DNA from 4 places in the Pseudomonas sp. TE21435 genome. Region 4 is predicted to be linked to each of the others. Evidence: riboswitches for the same ligand, from Rfam matches in the RefSeq annotation. Region 4 holds a riboswitch; each other region holds the start of a gene.
The links. A riboswitch is a leader RNA that binds a small molecule or an ion and turns the genes downstream of it on or off. The one in region 4 is predicted to bind cobalamin.
Positions count from the first base shown of each region.

Region 1 (4,323 bases), 410 kb from region 4:
TGTTGAGCGCCTTGTTGAAGCCGACCGAGGTTTCCATCGTGTCGTAGCGCCCGTAGCTGACGCGGCCCTCGAAGGTGTCCTCGTCGCGGTTGGCCAGTTTGGTGATCATGTTCAGGCTGCCGCCCACGGCGCCGCTGCCGTTGAGGAACGACGACGGCCCGCCGAGCAGTTCGACACGGTCGTAGATCCATGCCCCGACCGGGCGCCCGGCGGCGCCGTACTGCAGGTTGATGCCATTGAACAACTGGCTGACCTGGGCACCGTTGAAACCACGGTACGACACGTAGCCGCCCCAGCCGGGCGGTGCCGAGGCGTTGACCCCGGGCAGGGCGTTGGCGGCGTCCTGGAAGTTACGCGCGCCGATGCGTTCCATGGTCTTGCGGTCGGCGACGCTGACCGAGGCCGGGTTTTCGCGGGCGCTGAGGTTGAGCCGCGAGCCGCTTGCGATAGGCCGGTCGAGGTCCAGGGTGGTGGCTTCTTTGGGGGCGGCGGTGGCCGTGACGTTGCTGGCGGGCAGGGTGAGGGTGTCGTCCTGCGCCCAGGCGCAGGTTGCGCTGCCAACGAGCAGCGCCAGAGTGGTCATGCGGAACATGCAAGGCTTCCTGGCTGAAATCAATGAGCGCACGCCCGCTGCCGATCAGGCAGCACGAGAGCGTGGCGATGTCAGAACGCGAGAAGCGAAGCGGGAGAGGCGCGGGGATTGACCAGGGGCCAACGCTGCTTGGGCAGGGTCGGCGCGGGTTGTCTGGGTAAGGGTTTGCTCGACTCCCCGGCGAGCAGGGCCAGCAGGCCGAAGAACACCGCCAGCAGGGTGGCGCTGAACAGGCTGGCGATCACGCAGTCGCCGCCGGCGGGCAGCACCGGGTCGGTGACGTCCTGATCGCCCTTGAACACGCCGCTGCTGTCGGCCGCGCACCAGGCGGCGTCATCCAGGCCGGCCAGGCGCAAGCCTGCCATCTGTCCATGGCCCATGGCGCACAGCAACGAGCCGAACAGGATGCTGAAATACAGCACCCAGGCGACTTGCGATCGTGTGTGGCGGGCCAGCTTCATCGGCAAAGCTCGAAGGGAATGGGAATAGATTGGGCGTGCGGATTCTACAACTTTTGACACATCTGCCTAGAGTGATTGGCAGATAAAAAACACGCGAAACGATTCACCGGCCTTTGCTTGACGCACCTTGCCCCAAGGTGTTCAGATGCCGACCGATTTCAGGTGTCCCATGCCGCCGCGCATGGGGTGAAACGGGAAACCGGTACGCGCTTCGCGCCAGTCCGGTGCTGCCCCCGCAACGGTATGCAAGTGATGCCTTCGACAGACCACTGTGGCCCGCGCGTCATGGGAAGGTGAAGACATCTTGTCTTGCGAGCCCGGAGACCGGCCTGGAATGTTGTAGGCAAACTCCTGCGGTGGGCGGGCATGGGCCGGTATTGGCGTGTGCGCGATCCGTGCTCCTGCGTGCTTCTGCGAAAGTCACTTTCGAGAAGAGCATGATTGCTGTGATTCACTCCCGACGTCGTTTCCCCAAGGCCCGGACCTTGTTCCTGGGCTGCCTGGCCAGCCCCCTGGCACTGGCCGAAAACACCCCCCTGATCCTCGACCAGCAAATCGTCGCCGCGCCGTCGGTGGAGTCGACCACGGTCGCCGCCATGGCCCAGTACGGCAGCAAGGTCGAGATCATTAGCCGCGAGCAGATCGAGCGCGCCGGCCCCGGCGCCGACATTACCCGGGTGATGCAGATGTTCATCCCCGGCTTCTATGTCGCGCCGAAGAACGGCCCGTTCGACTACGGCACCTACTCGCTGCTCGGCGGGCGCAACGACGACACCCTGATCCTGCTCGACGGTGTACGCCTGAACAACCGCCTGTACGGCGGCCTGTACCTGGACACCCTGCCGGCCAACGCGGTGGAGCGCATCGAGGTGCTCAAGGGCGGCCAGAGCCTGTTGTTCGGCACCCAGGCCGTGGCGGGAGTGATCAACATCGTCACCCGCAGCCCGCAACGCCGTCAGGCTTCAGGTGAGGTCAACCTGGGCCTGGACAGCTTCGCCGGCAGCAGCAAGGACGCCCGCGTCGAGCAGATCTTCAGCAATGGCTTCGGCGACCTGGGCCTGCTGGCCTATGTCAGTCACAACGTCTCCGACGGTTACCAGCCGTTTCGCAACCGCGACTACAGCGGCAACGTCAGCGACAAGAAGCGCGGCTACGAGGTGACCACCTTCGGCGGCAAGGCGATCCAGGCCTTCGGCGACGATGCGCGGCTGGAGCTGTTCTACCAGTACACCGACGCCAACCTCGATTTCGCCCGACCGGTGAACAATTACAAGACCACCAATGACCGCGTGCAGCAGATCGCCACGGCCACCTTCGAACAGCGCATCAGCGAACGCCTGAGCTACTTCGTCAAGGGCCACGTCAACGACTGGGACACTCGCTACACGCGCATCAACAACCGCGCCGACGGCTCCCGCGACGTGGTCAACCACAACGACTACTGGGGCTTCACCGATTGGGGCGTGCAGGCCGAGGGCAAGGCCGAACTCGACGGCGGCCACGTGCTGGTGTTCGGTTCCGACAACCAGTGGTTCAAGGGCCAGGACGACGTGCTGGTGATCGACGACAACGAGGCCCAGGCCAATGCGTTGTACGCCCAACTGCGGCCCAGGATCGAGACCTTGCCCAACTGGCACCCGAGCCTCGGCCTGCGCCACGAGGCCATGAGCGGCGGCGACAGCGCCACCGTCGGCATGCTCACCTCGCTGTACGACCTGAACGACAACTGGCAACTGCGCGGCCAGTATGGCAGCGCCTACAAGTTGCCGAACGCCGAGCAGCTGTTCGTCAACGAGCCAGGCGACGAGATCGGCAACCGCGACCTCAAGCCCGAGAAGAGCCGCAATGCCGAGCTTGGCCTGGACTACCACGGCCTGCTGCTGGAGCGTGAATTCAGCGCCAGCGTCACCGTGTTCCGCCGCAAGATCACCGACTTGATCACCCTGGACGGTAGCCAGTGGGTCAACGGCCAGGGGCAGGTACAGATGCGTGGCTTCGAGGCCGATGCGCGTATCCAGCTTGACGATCAATGGAGCCTGCAGGCCGACATGACCCGCAACCTCACCGAGTCGCGCACCGGGGCAACGATCAACGACGTGCCGAGTTTCTTCGCCCGTTCGCGGCTCGGCTACGAATCGGCAGACCGCAGGTGGGGGGCCGGGGGCGCCATTCGCTATATCCGCGACGTGGTCAGCTCCAAAGGCGTCGACTACGGCCATTACTCGGTGGTCGACGCCGATGCTTATCGCTACCTGGACGGCGCCCGCCAGCACCGGCTGAGCCTGCTGGTGGAGAACCTGTTCGACCGCGACTATGTCACCAGTCGGGCGAGTAACGTTGACAATCTCGGGCGGCCGTTCACCAGCGAACTGCGCTACACCTACACCTTCTGAGGGGCGTGAGCATGGACTACCAGCGCGTGTTGTTCGTCGGCCCCGGCCTGGGTGGCGGCTCGGCGGCGGAAGCTTTTGGCGCCGAGATTCGTGACCTGCGTGGCCACGAGGCGGGCCGGGATATCGTCGACACCCTGGAGGGGTTCGACGGGCTCTGGGCGGTGGTCCGCGAGGCCCTCGACCAGGGCGTGGAACGCCTGCTGGTGGTGGACCTGGAACCCACCTCGGACAGCGCCTACCTTGACTGGCTGCGCGATGAGCTGGGGCGCCTGGCGCAAGGTCGGGCCGGCGTCTGGGTCACGGCCCAGGCCCTGGGGCGGCGCGGCCTGGATGCGCGAGCGGCCTGTGCCAGCATCGACGAACCTGTCCGCCACCTGGCGTGCGACCAGGTCAACGCGGTGGCCAGCGACCCGGACTGGTCGCGGGTGCCCGAGCATGCCCGCCAGGTGTTCCTCTGCACCGGCCCCCGTTGCGTGCGGCGCGGCGCCTTGCCGTTGTGGAAACGCCTGCGCCGGCGGTTGCTGGAGCGTGACCTGATCGAGACCCCGGGTGGCGTGCTGCTGACCCGCACCGGTTGCCAGTTTCCCTGCAACCTGGGGCCAGTGTTGACGGTGCATCCGGACGGCTGCTGGTATCGGGTACGTGATGATCGGGAGGTGGAGGAATTGGTGGAAACGCATCTGCAGGGTGGAAGGATCGCCGAAGGACTGTTGATCAAGGGAAGGGCGTGCGATGCGTAAAGCCTGGCTACTGTCCCTCGCCTTGTGCTGTGGCGCACCAGCCCTGGCCAGCAGCTATCGCAACTGCGGGCAGGACTGGCAACGGCCCGCTGCGGCGCCTGCGCGTATCGTCGCCCTCAATCAGCACGCGGCCGACC
Region 1 is NZ_JBWBQZ010000001.1:1,550,875-1,555,197, reverse strand. Features, by position in the region: gene ACZ9C1_RS07000 (TonB-dependent receptor) at 1-592, opposite strand, end outside; gene ACZ9C1_RS06995 (DUF2946 family protein) at 664-1,053, opposite strand; cobalamin riboswitch at 1,197-1,400, shown strand; gene ACZ9C1_RS06990 (TonB-dependent receptor plug domain-containing protein) at 1,491-3,446, shown strand; gene ACZ9C1_RS06985 ((2Fe-2S) ferredoxin domain-containing protein) at 3,458-4,186, shown strand; gene ACZ9C1_RS06980 (ABC transporter substrate-binding protein) at 4,179-4,323, shown strand, end outside.
Region 1: another riboswitch for cobalamin. It lies ahead of ACZ9C1_RS06990 (TonB-dependent receptor plug domain-containing protein); the one in region 4 lies ahead of ACZ9C1_RS08730 (TonB-dependent receptor).

Region 2 (4,323 bases), 1.1 Mb from region 4:
GTGCAGAAAGGCCTGAAGTCCCGCGGCTACCGTGGCCAGGGCCGGATCATGGTCGACGCCCAGCGCAGCGGCGTCAGCGAGCACGGCATCGCCCACTTCCACAACCTGATCGCGGTCGCCCACCTGGACGACTGAACACACGCCAGCTCCCCGCCCCGCGCCAGGGCCTGGCGCGGGGCTTTGTTGTCGAGGTACGCCATGGCCAAGCAATACGAGATGTTCAAGGTGCGCGTGACCGGTGTGGAACAGGCCACGCCGCAGATCAAGCGCTTCACCCTGGCCCGCGCCGACGGCGCCGCCCTGCCCGCCTTCAGCGGTGGCAGCCACGTGATCGTGCAGATGCAATCCGCCTGCGGCAGCCAGTTCAGCAATGCCTACTCGCTGATGAGCGACCCGCGCCAGTTGCACAGCTACCAGATCGGCGTGCGGCTCGAGGAGCAGTCCAAGGGCGGTTCGGCGTTCATGCACAACCAGGTAGCGGTGGGCAGCGAGCTGACCATCTCCACCCCCAACAACCTGTTCGCCCTGGACGCCGATGCCGGGCGCCATGTGCTGATCGCCGGCGGCATCGGCATTACCCCGTTCCTGGCGCAGTTGCACGAGCTGGAAGGGGGCGCCACCCCCTACGAGCTGCACTACGCCTTCCGCGCCCCGGAACACGGCGCCTTCCAGGGCGACCTGGAACAAGGCCCGCATGCCGGCAACACGCGGTTCTACATCGACAGCCTGGACCGCAAGCTCGACCTCGCCGCGCTGTGCGCGGGCCTGGCCGATGACGCCCACCTCTATGTGTGCGGGCCCAAGCCGCTGATCGACGCGGTGATCGCCACCGCCGCCGCCGCTGGCATCGCCGAATCGCGGGTGCACTGGGAACAGTTCGCCGCCGCCGCGCCGGCCACAGGTGCGGCCTTCACGGTGGTGCTGGCCCGTTCAGGCACCGAGCTGGCAGTCGAGGCAGGCATGACCATCCTGCAGGCCATCGAGAAGTCCAAGGCCGCGAAGGTCGAGTGCCTGTGCCGCGAAGGCGTGTGCGGCACCTGCGAGACGGCGATCCTCGAAGGCGAGGCCGAGCATTTCGACCAATACCTCAGCGACGAGGAAAAGGCCGCGCAGCAGAGCATGATGCTGTGCGTGTCGCGGGCGCGCTCGGCGCGGTTGGTGCTGGATCTCTGAAGCCAGATCGCGTCCCAACGGGGCGAACGATACCATCGCGGCGCAGGCCCGCTCCAGGAATAGCGCATGAGCTGGAGCGAGCGTGCCGCGATGGCGTCAGGCGCCTCGATGTAAATGCAGGCCAGTGGATTGAAAAATTGTTATGAGATAACATTTTACTTCCACTGTTTGCGACTTTTTTCAATGGCCAGCCCCCAACTCCCCCAACGCCTGCAAAGCATCGACGCCCTGCGTGGCCTGGTGATCCTGTTCATGCTGCTGGATCACGTGCGCGAAACGTTCTTCCTGCACCGCCAGGTCAGCGACCCGATGACCATCGACGCCACCGAACCCAGCCTGTTCGCCAGCCGCACCCTGGCGCACCTCTGCGCGCCGGTGTTCGTGCTGCTTACCGGGCTATCGGCCTGGTTGTATGGCGAAAAGCACCAGGGCCGTGGCGATGTCTCGGTGTTCCTGTTCAAGCGCGGTCTGTTCCTGGTGGTGCTGGAATTCACCCTGGTCAACTTCGCCTGGACCTTCCAGTTGCCTCCGAGCGTGATCTACCTGCAGGTGATCTGGGCCATCGGCCTGAGCATGCTCGCCCTGTCACTGCTGGTGTGGCTGCCGCGCCCGGCGCTGCTCGCCCTCGGCGCGCTGATCGTCGCCGGTCACAACCTGCTCGATGGCCTGCACTTCAGGCCGGAATCGGCGCTGCATGTGCCATGGGCGATCCTGCATGAGCGCAGTTGGCTGGAGGTAGGCGAACATCTGCGCCTGCGCACGTCCTACCCGCTGTTGCCGTGGATCGGCGTGATCGCCCTGGGTTATGGGCTCGGGCCGTGGTTTGCCCGGGGCAGCGACGCCGGCAAGCGCCAGCAGCGTCTGCTATGGGCCGGCGCGGGCCTGCTGCTTGGGTTCGTCGCGCTGCGCCTGCTCAATGGCTACGGCGAAGCCCCCTGGAGCCTCTACGCCCGCGTCGGGCAGACGCTGATGAGCTTCTTCAATATCACCAAATACCCACCGTCGCTGCTGTTCCTGGCCCTGACCCTTGGCGTCGGCCTGCTCCTGCTGCGCGGCTTCGAGCGTGCCGGCGACGCCCGCTGGATCGGCCCGCTTGCGGTGTTTGGCGCAGCGCCGATGTTCTTCTACCTGCTGCACCTGTATGCGCTCAAGCTGCTGTACGTGGCCTGCGTGGCACTGTTTGGCCTGAACCAGGGCCGCTATTTCGGTTTCGATGGCATCGGGGCGGTATGGCTGACCGCCGTGCTGCTGCCACTTGTCCTGTACCTGCCGGTGCGCTGGTTCGCCCGGCTGAAAGCGCGACGGCGCGATATCGCCTGGCTCAAGTACCTGTAAAAGCGTTTTCACCCGACAGCCCGATGGTCTACCATGCCGCCCGCCGGTTTCCACACGGAATCAAAAGGGAATCCCGGGCTCGCCACTGGCGATCCAAAGGGAACTGCCCCCGCAACTGTAGGTGCCGAGCCTGCGCCATCGATGCCACTGGGTCTGCCGACCCGGGAAGGCTGGCGCCGGCCTGGACGCACCAGTCAGGAGACCTGCCGGCACGCATTCACCAACCGGCGGGGTGTCCGGGATGGTCATCCGCCCTGGCCGCGTGCTTGCGCAGGCTGCCGGGCGATGCCTGTCCGTGGGCCATTCCGTGCACCACCCAGGAGATCGCCCCACCATGCCGCACCGCCTCGCCGCCCTCCTCGCCGGCCTGTCCCTGTCGGGCCTGGCCCACGCCAGCGCCACCCAGTACCCGCTGACCGTCGACAACTGCGGCATGCCGCAGACCTTCACCCAGGCCCCGCAACGGGCGGTGACCGTCGGCCAGGCCGGCACCGAGCTGCTCTATGCCCTGGGCCTCGGTGAGCGGCTGGCGGGCACCTCGCTGTGGTTCAACAACGTGCTGCCGGAATTCAAGACGCAGAACGACAAGGTCCCGCGTCTGGCCGACAACGAACCGAGCTTCGAGGCGGTGGTCGGCAAACGTCCGCAACTGGTAACGGCGCAGTTCGAGTGGATGATCGGCGCCCAGGGCGCGGTCGGCACCCGCGAGCAGTTCCAGGAGCTGGGCATCCCCACCTACCTGCTGCCCTCGGACTGCGAGGGCAAGGACAACCTGGTGGGCGCCGACGGCACCCGCCTGCAGCCGTTCAAGGTGCAGAGCATCTACAAGAGCGTCAGCCAGCTGGCCGAGATCTTCGACGTGCAGGAACGTGGCGCGCGCCTGAATGCCGAGCTCCAGGGCCAGCTGGAACAGGCCAGGCAGCGCCTGGCCGGCCAGGACCTGGCGCACACCAGCGCGCTGTTCTGGTTTTCCAGCGCCGACCTCAAGACCGACCCCTATGTCGCCGGCCGCCAGGGCGTGGCCGACTACATGCTGCAGACCCTCGGCGTGCGCAACGTGGTCGAATCCAGCGAAGAATGGCCTACCGTGGGCTGGGAGACCCTGGCCAGGGCCAACCCCACCTGGCTGATCGTCGCGCGCATGGACCGCCGTCGCTACCCGGCCGACGACTACCAGAAAAAACTCGACTTCCTGCGCAGCGACCCGGTCACGCGCAATATGGACGCGGTCAAGCACGGCCGCATCATCGTCCTCGATGCCGACGCCATGCAGGCCGGCATCCGCCTGTTCCGCGGCCTGGACGTGCTGTCCAGCGCCTTCGCCAGCGGTAAAGCACCCCAGTCATGAACCGCCTGCTGCCCATCAGCCTCTTTGCCTTGCTCGCCCTGTGCCTGGCCATGCTTGCCGGGATTGCCATCGGCGAGACCCGAGTCGGCGCCGAGGCGATCTGGCAGGTGCTGGCCAACCAGCTGTGGCAGGCCGGCCATGCCGTCGACCCGATCGACGCCGGCATCGTCTGGAACTACCGCCTGCCGCGCACCCTGGTCGCCGCCGCTTGTGGCGCGGGGCTGGCGACCTGCGGGGTGATCCTCCAGGCGCTGCTGCGCAACCCGCTGGCCGAACCGTATCTGCTGGGCCTGTCGGCCGGTGCCTCGACCGGTGCGGTGGCGGTGGGGTTGTTCGGCCTGGGCGGCGCGGTGCTGTCGCTGTCGGCAGGCGCCTTCATCGGCGCGCTGGCGGCATTCGCCCTGGTGCTGCTGCTGTCGCGCGCCAGTGGCAGCCGCCATGACAACGCCCAGGTGATCCTCGCCGGC
Region 2 is NZ_JBWBQZ010000001.1:810,645-814,967, reverse strand. Features, by position in the region: gene ACZ9C1_RS03720 (aromatic ring-hydroxylating oxygenase subunit alpha) at 1-135, shown strand, start outside; gene ACZ9C1_RS03715 (PDR/VanB family oxidoreductase) at 199-1,173, shown strand; gene ACZ9C1_RS03710 (acetyltransferase domain-containing protein) at 1,357-2,508, shown strand; cobalamin riboswitch at 2,536-2,733, shown strand; gene ACZ9C1_RS03705 (ABC transporter substrate-binding protein) at 2,843-3,856, shown strand; gene ACZ9C1_RS03700 (FecCD family ABC transporter permease) at 3,853-4,323, shown strand, end outside.
Region 2: another riboswitch for cobalamin. It lies ahead of ACZ9C1_RS03705 (ABC transporter substrate-binding protein); the one in region 4 lies ahead of ACZ9C1_RS08730 (TonB-dependent receptor).

Region 3 (4,323 bases), 310 kb from region 4:
GGATGCCATTCGGCGTACCAGTCCTCGAGCCGTGCGCTGGCCTTGGCCGGGTGGTAGACCACCGTGCGCGGCAAAGGCTGCGGCTCGTCCCAGGGGTAGGCGCGCCCCAGCCACTGGCTGGCCAGGCAGTTGAACAGGTTCAGTGCATTGGCCTTGCCACCCTGGCGCAGGAAATGCCAGAGGCGCTCGGCCTGTTCACCGCCCACCGTGCCCAGTCCGGTCAGCTCCGGGTCGGGACGGTCGTCGCCGGGTACCAGGATCAGCTGTACGCCACGGGCCGCCAACTCGACCAGTTGTTCGACACCATAGCGCCAGTAACCGACACCGCCATGCAGCGACACCAGGATCACCTTGGCATGGCGCAGCACCTGGTCGACATACAGGTCGACCGAGGCATGGTTCTGCACCTGCATCGGGTTGGCCAGGCGCACGCTGGGGAAATCCGCCGGCAACTGCTCGGCGGTTTCGGCAAGCAGCGCCAGGTGTGAATCACCGCTGCAGAGGATCACCAGTTCGGCGGGGGTCTGGCCGAGGTCGGCGATGCTGTCGTCCGGCACAAAGCCGCCGGGCTGGGTCCGCAGCAGGTGCATGGGTCAGGCGCCCAGGGCCTGGCGCAGGCGCGCTTCCAGCTGGGTCGCGTCCAGGTCCTGGCCGATCAGCACCAGGCGGGTGATCCGTGGCTCCTCGCTGCGCCATGCACGGTCGAAATGCTTGTCGAAGCGGGTGCCCACGCCCTGGATCAGCAGGCGCATCGGCTTGCCGGGAATGGCGGCGAAGCCCTTGGCGCGCAGGATGCCGAACTCGGTAACCAGTTGCGTCAAGGCATCGAGCAGCAGGCTTTCGTCAGCCTCGGGCAGGTCGATGGAGATCGAGTCGAAGGCGTCGTGGTCATGGTCGTCATGGTCATCGCCGTCGTGATGGCTGTCGTGGTGGGTGCGGCGGCCGTCGATATGCGCCTCGGACTCGGCGCCCACGCCCAGCAGCACCTCCAGTGGCAGGCGGCCGCTGCTGGCCTCGATCACCTTGACCGCCGGCGGCAGTTCCTCGGCCACTTCGGCACGGACCTTGGCCAGGCCCTCGGCATCGATCAGGTCGGCCTTGTTCAGTACCACCAGGTCGGCGCTGGCCAGTTGGTCGGCGAACAGTTCGTGCAGCGGCGACTCATGGTCGAGATTAGGGTCGAGCTTGCGCTGGGCATCGACCTGGTCCGGGTAGGCGGCAAAGGTACCGGCGGCCACGGCCGGGCTGTCGACCACGGTGATCACCGCGTCGACCGTGCAGGCGTTGCGGATTTCCGGCCACTGGAAGGCCTGTACCAGCGGCTTGGGCAAGGCCAGGCCGCTGGTTTCGATAAGGATATGGTCGAGGTCGCCGCGGCGCGCCACCAGCTCGCGCATCACCGGGAAGAACTCCTCCTGCACGGTGCAGCACAGGCAGCCATTGGCCAACTCGTAGACGCGGCCATTGGCCTCTTCCTCGGAGCAGCCGATGCTGCATTGCTTGAGGATCTCGCCATCGATGCCCAGCTCGCCGAACTCGTTGACGATCACCGCGATGCGGCGGCCCTGGGCGTTGTCGAGCATATGGCGCAGCAAGGTGGTCTTGCCCGAGCCGAGGAAGCCGGTAACGATGGTGACGGGGAGCTTGGCCAGTGTTTTCATGTCGCGATGCCCTTGGCAGCAATGGCGCGGGCATGCAGGACGACAGCCACGGCCCGTGTCGGCCTGGCTGTTTCGCCACCGGATCACCCCGCCCGGTTGAAAGTCGAAAACGTTGCGAGGCAGGTCTCCTGGCTTGCACCGCCGGCCATCAAAGCCGGTGGGATGGCGCCTTCCCGCGCGTGCGCAGTGGCTGTGCCGAACCCTTCAGTGCCTACAGTTGCGGGGGCAGCCGCGGCTTGTACCGCGTTCCCGTCTTAGCCCGGGCCAGCGCCCGGGAACCTCGAACCGGCAAGGCTACGCAGTGCCTGCCTGGCGGTCAACCGCCGCGGCGATTGACGCAGGCCCGGCCCCGTGATTTGCTAGCGCATTGCGTTCAGGTGCCCCCAACGGGGGTGAAACGGGAAACCGGTGCGTCGCGCCTCCTTGAAGAGGGCGACAAGGCCGGTGCTGCCCCCGCAACGGTAAGCGAGAGAAGCGTCCAGACCACTGTGCCCATCGTGCGGCATGGGAAGGTGGCGCTTGATCGATGGAGCCCCGCTCCACCTCGCCAGCCCGGAGACCGGCCTGACATGCTTGCAGAACACCCCGCGGTGGGCGGGCGCTGTCGTATCACCTGGGCCAGCCGTGCCCGGGGGCGTCGCGCCTGCCCGTTGCCACAACAAAAGCAGCAGAGGAACGCGTCATGCCCATCACCCACGCCAAACCCAGTATCGCCACCCCCGTCAGTCTCAGCCAGCGCCTGATCGTCGCGGTCGGCGCCAGCCTGCTGGGCCTGTGCCTGGTGTACTTCGCCGGTTTCTCGCACATCGAGGCGGTGCACAACGCCGCCCACGACACCCGCCACAGCGCCGCCTTCCCTTGCCACTGAGTACACCCGCATGATCACGCGCATCGCCCGTACCGCGGGTTTCAGCGGCCTGCTCGCCGCCCTGCTGCTGACCCTCCTGCAAAGCTTCTGGGTCGCCCCGTTGATTCTCCAGGCGGAAACCTATGAAACCGCCGCCCCCGCCGCTGAACATCATGAACATGGCGAGGCCGCCGCGCCTCATGAGCACAGCGCCGAGGCCTGGGCACCCGAAGATGGCTGGCAGCGTATCCTGTCCACCACCGGCGGCAACCTGGTGGTCGCCGTCGGCTTCGCCCTGATCCTCGCCGCGCTGTACAGCCTCCGCGCCCCGGGCCGCGTGGCCACCGGCGCACTGTGGGGCCTGGCGGGCTTCGCCGTGTTCTGCCTGGCGCCGACCCTGGGCCTGCCACCGGAACTGCCAGGAACAGCGGCCGCCGACCTCGGCCAGCGCCAGACCTGGTGGATCGGCACCGCCGCCGCCACCGCCGCCGGCCTGGCGTTGCTGGTGTTCGCCCAGCACTGGCTGTTCAAGGTGCTCGGCGTCGCCCTGCTGGTGATCCCGCACCTGATCGGCGCGCCACAGCCAGCGGTTCATGAAAGCCTGGCCCCCGAGGCGCTGGAGACCCAGTTCAAGATCGCTTCGTGGCTGACCAACGCCGCGTTCTGGTTGGCCCTGGGCCTGCTCAGCGCCTGGTTGTTCCGCCGCTCCAGCCAGCACTGATGCGCGACCTTGCTCCCCAGCCGGCGTTGTATGCCGGCTTTGGTTGCCGCCGTGGCTGTCCGGTCGAGACGCTCGCGGTGCTGCTGCGCCAGACCCTGACCAACCACGCCCTGCCCCTGTCGGCGCTGAAGGCAATCGCCAGCATCGAACCCAAGGCGCGCGAGCCCGGCCTGCTGGCACTGGCCGAGCGGCTCGGGTTGCCGTTCATCTGCTTCGACAGCAGCCACTTGTCGACCTTCGAAGCGCTGCTCAGTCAGCGCTCGACAACGGTGTACGCCCAGACCGGCTGCTGGGGCGTCGCCGAAAGCGCAGCCCTGGCCCTGGCCGGCCGTACCGGCGTTGCGCCGCGCCTGCATGTGCCAAGGCAAAGGCTCGGCGGCGCTACCCTGGCCCTGGCCATCGGCGGATAATCCGCCTCTTTACCTGCAAGGAACCTCCATGACGGTCTATTTCATCGGTGCCGGCCCCGGCGATCCCGAGCTGATCACGGTCAAGGGCCAGCGCCTTGTCCGACAGTGCCCGGTAATCATCTACGCAGGCTCGCTGGTACCTGCTGCAGTGCTCGAGGGGCATCAGGCGCACACCGTCATCAACAGCGCCGAGCTGCACCTGGAGCAGATCATCGAGGCCATGCGCCAGGCCCATGCCAACGGCCAGGACGTGGCCCGCGTGCACAGCGGCGACCCTAGCCTGTACGGCGCCATCGGCGAACAGATCCGCCACCTGCGTGAGTCGGGCATCGATTACCAGATCATCCCCGGAGTCACCGCCACTGCCGCCAGCGCCGCGCTGCTGGGTTGCGAGCTGACACTGCCGGACGTGGCGCAGACGGTGATCCTCACCCGCTACGGCGACAACTCGCCGATGCCCGCCGGTGAACAGCTGGCCGATCTGGCCCGCCATGGCAGCACCCTGGCCATCCACCTGGGTGTACGCCACCTGCCGCGTATCGTCGAGCAACTGCTGCCCCACTATGGCGCCGACTGCCCCATTGCCGTGGTCCATCGTGCCACCTGGCCAGACCAGGATTGGGTCAAGGGCACCCTGGCGGACATCGTCGAGCGCCTGGCAGCCAAGGGCTTCCGGCGTACCGC
Region 3 is NZ_JBWBQZ010000001.1:1,651,836-1,656,158, forward strand. Features, by position in the region: gene cobN (cobaltochelatase subunit CobN) at 1-590, opposite strand, end outside; gene cobW (cobalamin biosynthesis protein CobW) at 594-1,661, opposite strand; cobalamin riboswitch at 1,763-1,959, opposite strand; cobalamin riboswitch at 2,021-2,243, shown strand; gene ACZ9C1_RS07425 (CbtB domain-containing protein) at 2,344-2,529, shown strand; gene ACZ9C1_RS07430 (CbtA family protein) at 2,540-3,229, shown strand; gene ACZ9C1_RS07435 (cobalamin biosynthesis protein) at 3,229-3,639, shown strand; gene cobM (precorrin-4 C(11)-methyltransferase) at 3,668-4,323, shown strand, end outside.
Region 3: another riboswitch for cobalamin. It lies ahead of cobW (cobalamin biosynthesis protein CobW); the one in region 4 lies ahead of ACZ9C1_RS08730 (TonB-dependent receptor).

Region 4 (4,323 bases):
GACCACCAGCAACCGCTTGTGCGGGTGCTCCAGGTGCGCCTGGAAATGTTCGGGCTGGAGATGGTAGGCGATGTAGTGTTGCTGGGCGCTGACCGCGCTATCGGGCGGGCTGGCCAGGGCGAAGGTCGCCTGGCCGACAAGGCTCAGGGCCACGCAGTCTTCGTCACGGGCCGGGCGAATCTGGTAGGGCATGGCAACATCCTGTCGGGCAGCCGGGTCACGTTTGACAATGCCAGCCTTACCCTCCCCTGTCCATCAGCCTCAAAAGTGAAACCGCTTGGCCCTGAACTGGCATTTTTGCCAGTAGACACTCCTGCGCTGGAATTCCATCTTCAGTTGTCACTCTCGCACCCTATTGGAGTATGAACATGACCACCGAAGCAGCTCAGGAAATCGGCATCACAATCTATGGCCAGAACAGCACCTCGGCCAACGCTCTGAAAGTGTATCGACAAGATTGGTTCGATGAAGGATTTGGTTTTGCTATCGAAGCAGTCAGCGACGTAAAACCAGACCAAGCGCAACTTTGGCTGAAGCTGACCGGCTACTGGTGCCCCCAACCTGGCGACTATCTTCTCAGTAATGAAGATCAGGATGAAAAGCCTCACATCCTCATCGAGTTTGGCTACTTCGGCCATACGATCAAGGCAATCGAGGCCGGAACATTCGAACTTCATACGATTGACTATGAAAAACGTTCGTTGACCGGCCGGTTCGAGTTCCCCGTAGAACTGGATAATGCTGGTTTCGACATCGAAAGCTGGGACTTCGATGTCGCAGCCCATACCTGATCAACCTTGCTGGTGCGCCTGGCGCTTGAGCTTCTCGGTGTCGACCCGCACAAATACCGAATCGGCGGTGACCGTCAGTACATCCCTGGCCCAGACCTCGCAGATCACCCGGGTCTTGCGCCCCAGCTCACCCTCGACCCGGGCCTTGAGCAGCAGTTCGACGCCCATGGGCGTGGGCTTGAGGTAGGTCAGGCCAAGCTGGCCGGTGACGCAGTCGATACGCGGCAGGCTGCCAGGTTCGCGGCCTTCGGCACGGTAGTGACAGGCCATGGCGGTCCAGTTGGAGTGGCAGTCGACCAGCATGGCCAGCAGGCCACCGTAGACCAGGCCGGGCCAGCCGGTGAAGGTCGGGTCGGGGGTATGCCGGCACCACAGGTGGATGCCGTCGGCGTCCCAGTGGCTCTGCACATGCAGGCCGCTGGGGTGGGAACAGCCGCAGCCGTAGCAGATGCCTTCGGGGGCGGCGAGTTGTTGCAGGGACAGGGCTTGCTCGGTCATACGCGTCCTTGGCTTGTTGGTGTTGGATAAGGAGGCTGGCTACCGATGGTAGCGCCCTGCGCGGCCTGCGCCAATGCACGAGGCCTGCCCGCAGACAACGCTGGCCTGACGGTAACCGCTCTGAACCGCGATTCAGCCACACTCAGCCCACCCATCCAGACGATTGACTCCCTGCCCGTTCGGTGGTCAGATGCGCGCCAGTTTCAGGTGCCCTGCGCCGCCGCGCGCAAGGTGAAACGGGAAGCCGGTGAGTCGATACCACGACAAGTCCGGCGCTGCCCCCGCAACGGTAAGCGAGCGAACCCTTCGACAGACCACTGTGCACACGCATGGGAAGGTGAAGGTTTCATGCCCCTCGCAAGCCCGGAGACCGGCCTGAGGCTTCACTTGGCAACCCGCGGTGGGCGGGCGCAGGCCGGTATTCGCGTGCGCGCCTGCGCGCGCTTCGCCGTTGCGTGTTTTCCACCGGGATCCATTCTTTCCTGCAGCAGTGGAACGACATGTCCCGTATCAACAAGCTTCACACCCTGGCGGCCTGCCTGGCCGTGTCCCTGCCGGCGCTGGCCGACGAGCAGCCCAGCCCTGCGCTCACCCTGCCCTCCACGGCGATCACCGACAGCCGCGACCCGCAGACCGTCGACCTGGCCACCCCCACCCAGGCCGGTTCACGCCTGAACCTCAGTGCCCTGGAAACCCCGGCGAGCACCAGCAGCATCACCGCCGCGCAGATTCAGCAGCGCAACAACACCACGGTGCAGGATGCCGTGACCCGCTCGCCGGGCATCACCTTCATCGGTACCCCTGGCGATGGCGGCACCGGCTTGTCGGCGCGCGGTTTCACGGGCCAGAGTTCGGTGATGACCCTGTTCGACGGGTCGCGCCTGTACGCCGGTGCCGGCACCCTCACCTACCCGGTCGATCCCTGGATGGTCGAGCGTATCGATGTGATCCGTGGGCCTGCCTCGGTGCTGTATGGCGAAGGCGCCACCGGGGCAACGGTCAACGTGATTCCGAAAAAGCCCTTCAGCGGTGATATCCGCAACCACCTGCGCCTGGGCTATGGCTCCTGGGACCGCCAGCAACTGGGGCTGGACAGCGGCGGCAGCCTGAGCGAGCGCCTGAGCTACCGCGCCACCCTGAACCAGCAGGCGGGCAACGGCTGGGTCGACCGCACCGATTCGCGCAGCCTGGCGTTTTCCGGCGCGCTGCGCTTCGATGCCAGTGACGACCTGAGTTTCACCTTGTCCCACGAACGCGGCGACGCGCAACCTGCCAACTACTACGGCACGTCGCTGATCGACGGCCATCTGCGCAGCAGCGTGCGCAACAAGAACTACAACGTCAGCAATGACGAACAGCGCTACCACGATGAGTGGACACGGCTGACCAGCGACTGGAACATCAGCGACAGCATCAGCGCCAGCAACCAGCTGTACTACATCAAGAGCCGTCGCCACTGGCGCAATGCCGAGGAATACGCCTGGGATGCCGGTGTGATCCAGCGCGGCAGTTTCCTGGAGATCAAGCACAACCAGGAGCAGATCGGCGACCGCCAGAGCTTCACCTTCGATCACTCGCTGTTCGGCCTGGCCAGCAAGACCGTGGTGGGCGCCGAGTACAACAAGATCCGCTTCAACATTGACAGCAACTCGCCCTACGAAGATGGCTACACCGACTCGCTCGACCCTTGGCGGCCGGCACCCGGCGGGTTCCACAGTGCCGATCCGACGCGCCCGCAGACGCTGTCGAAAACCAGCACCTTCTCGCTGTTCGCCGAAAACCGCACGCAACTGACCGAGCGCCTGTCGCTGGTCACCGGCATACGCCGCGACCAGAACCACATCGACCGCAACGACCTGGTGAAGGACACTCGCGAAGACCAGAGCCTGCGTGGCGGCAACTGGCGCGCCGGCCTGGTGTACGCGCTGACTGACGATCTGTCGGTGTACGGCCAGTACTCCACCAGCGAGGATGGTGTCGGTGACCTGCTGACCCTGCGCCCGGAGCAACGCCTTGAACTGACCGAAGCCAAGCAGACCGAATTCGGCCTCAAGCAACGGTTCTGGGACGGACGCGGCGAATGGACGTTGGCGGCCTACCACATCGTCAAGAAGAAGCTGCCGGTGTACGACGTGGTCTCCAAGCGCAGCCAGCAGGCAGGCCAACAGACCTCCGATGGCCTGGAGGCAAGCCTGGAGCTGGCTCTGGGCAATCAATGGCAACTGTCGGGCAACGCAGCCTTGGTGCGCGCCAAGTACGATGATTTCACTCAACTCAGCCGAGGCGTTTCCTACGACCGGTCTGGCAACCACCCGCAGGACGTCCCACGTCGAACCGCCAACCTGTGGCTGAGCAAAGGCTTCGGGCAAAGCGTCGACACCGGTATTGGCCTGCGCTACGTAGACGCCCGCTATACCAGCGCCGCCAATGACCAACGCGTGCCGGGCTACACCGTGGTCGATGCCAACATCGGCTGGCAGGTGCTGCCCGACGTGCGCCTGGGCCTGCAGGTGAACAACCTGTTCGATCGCGAGTACGCCCAGTCGAGCTACAGCGGCGAACAGTGGCTGCTGGGCGCGCCGCGCTCGTATTTCGCCACGGTGGACTACAGCTTCTAGATCGGCCAGGTAACAGCGTGAGAGCGGGCTTGCCCCGCTCCCACAAGAGCCCAGGTCTGACGGCCATCGCGTCGTGCTTGAACATCATCGCGCCAACTGCTCGACTAGGGCCTACGCCCCGTCCACAAGCAGCGCGCCATGACCGACATCCCGCAGATTCCCGCAGCGCCCGTGCACGCGCTTGACCAGCCGCGCACCTTGCTGTTCCTCGCCTACCCGCAGATGGGCCTGCTCGACCTCAGCGGCGCGCAGACGGTGTTCTGGGCCGCGACCAAGGCCCGTGCTGCGCGCGGCCTACCCGGCTACCGGGTGGTCACCGCCAGCCTCGAAGGGGGCCTGGTCCCCACCGCTGAAGGCCTGGCCGTCGCCACCGAGCCACTGGCGCCCTGGCTGCACGAGCCCTTCGACACGCTGGT
Region 4 is NZ_JBWBQZ010000001.1:1,958,122-1,962,444, forward strand. Features, by position in the region: gene ACZ9C1_RS08715 (N-acetyltransferase family protein) at 1-192, opposite strand, end outside; gene ACZ9C1_RS08720 (hypothetical protein) at 369-791, shown strand; gene ACZ9C1_RS08725 (PaaI family thioesterase) at 792-1,289, opposite strand; cobalamin riboswitch at 1,478-1,682, shown strand; gene ACZ9C1_RS08730 (TonB-dependent receptor) at 1,790-3,907, shown strand; gene ACZ9C1_RS08735 (GlxA family transcriptional regulator) at 4,046-4,323, shown strand, end outside.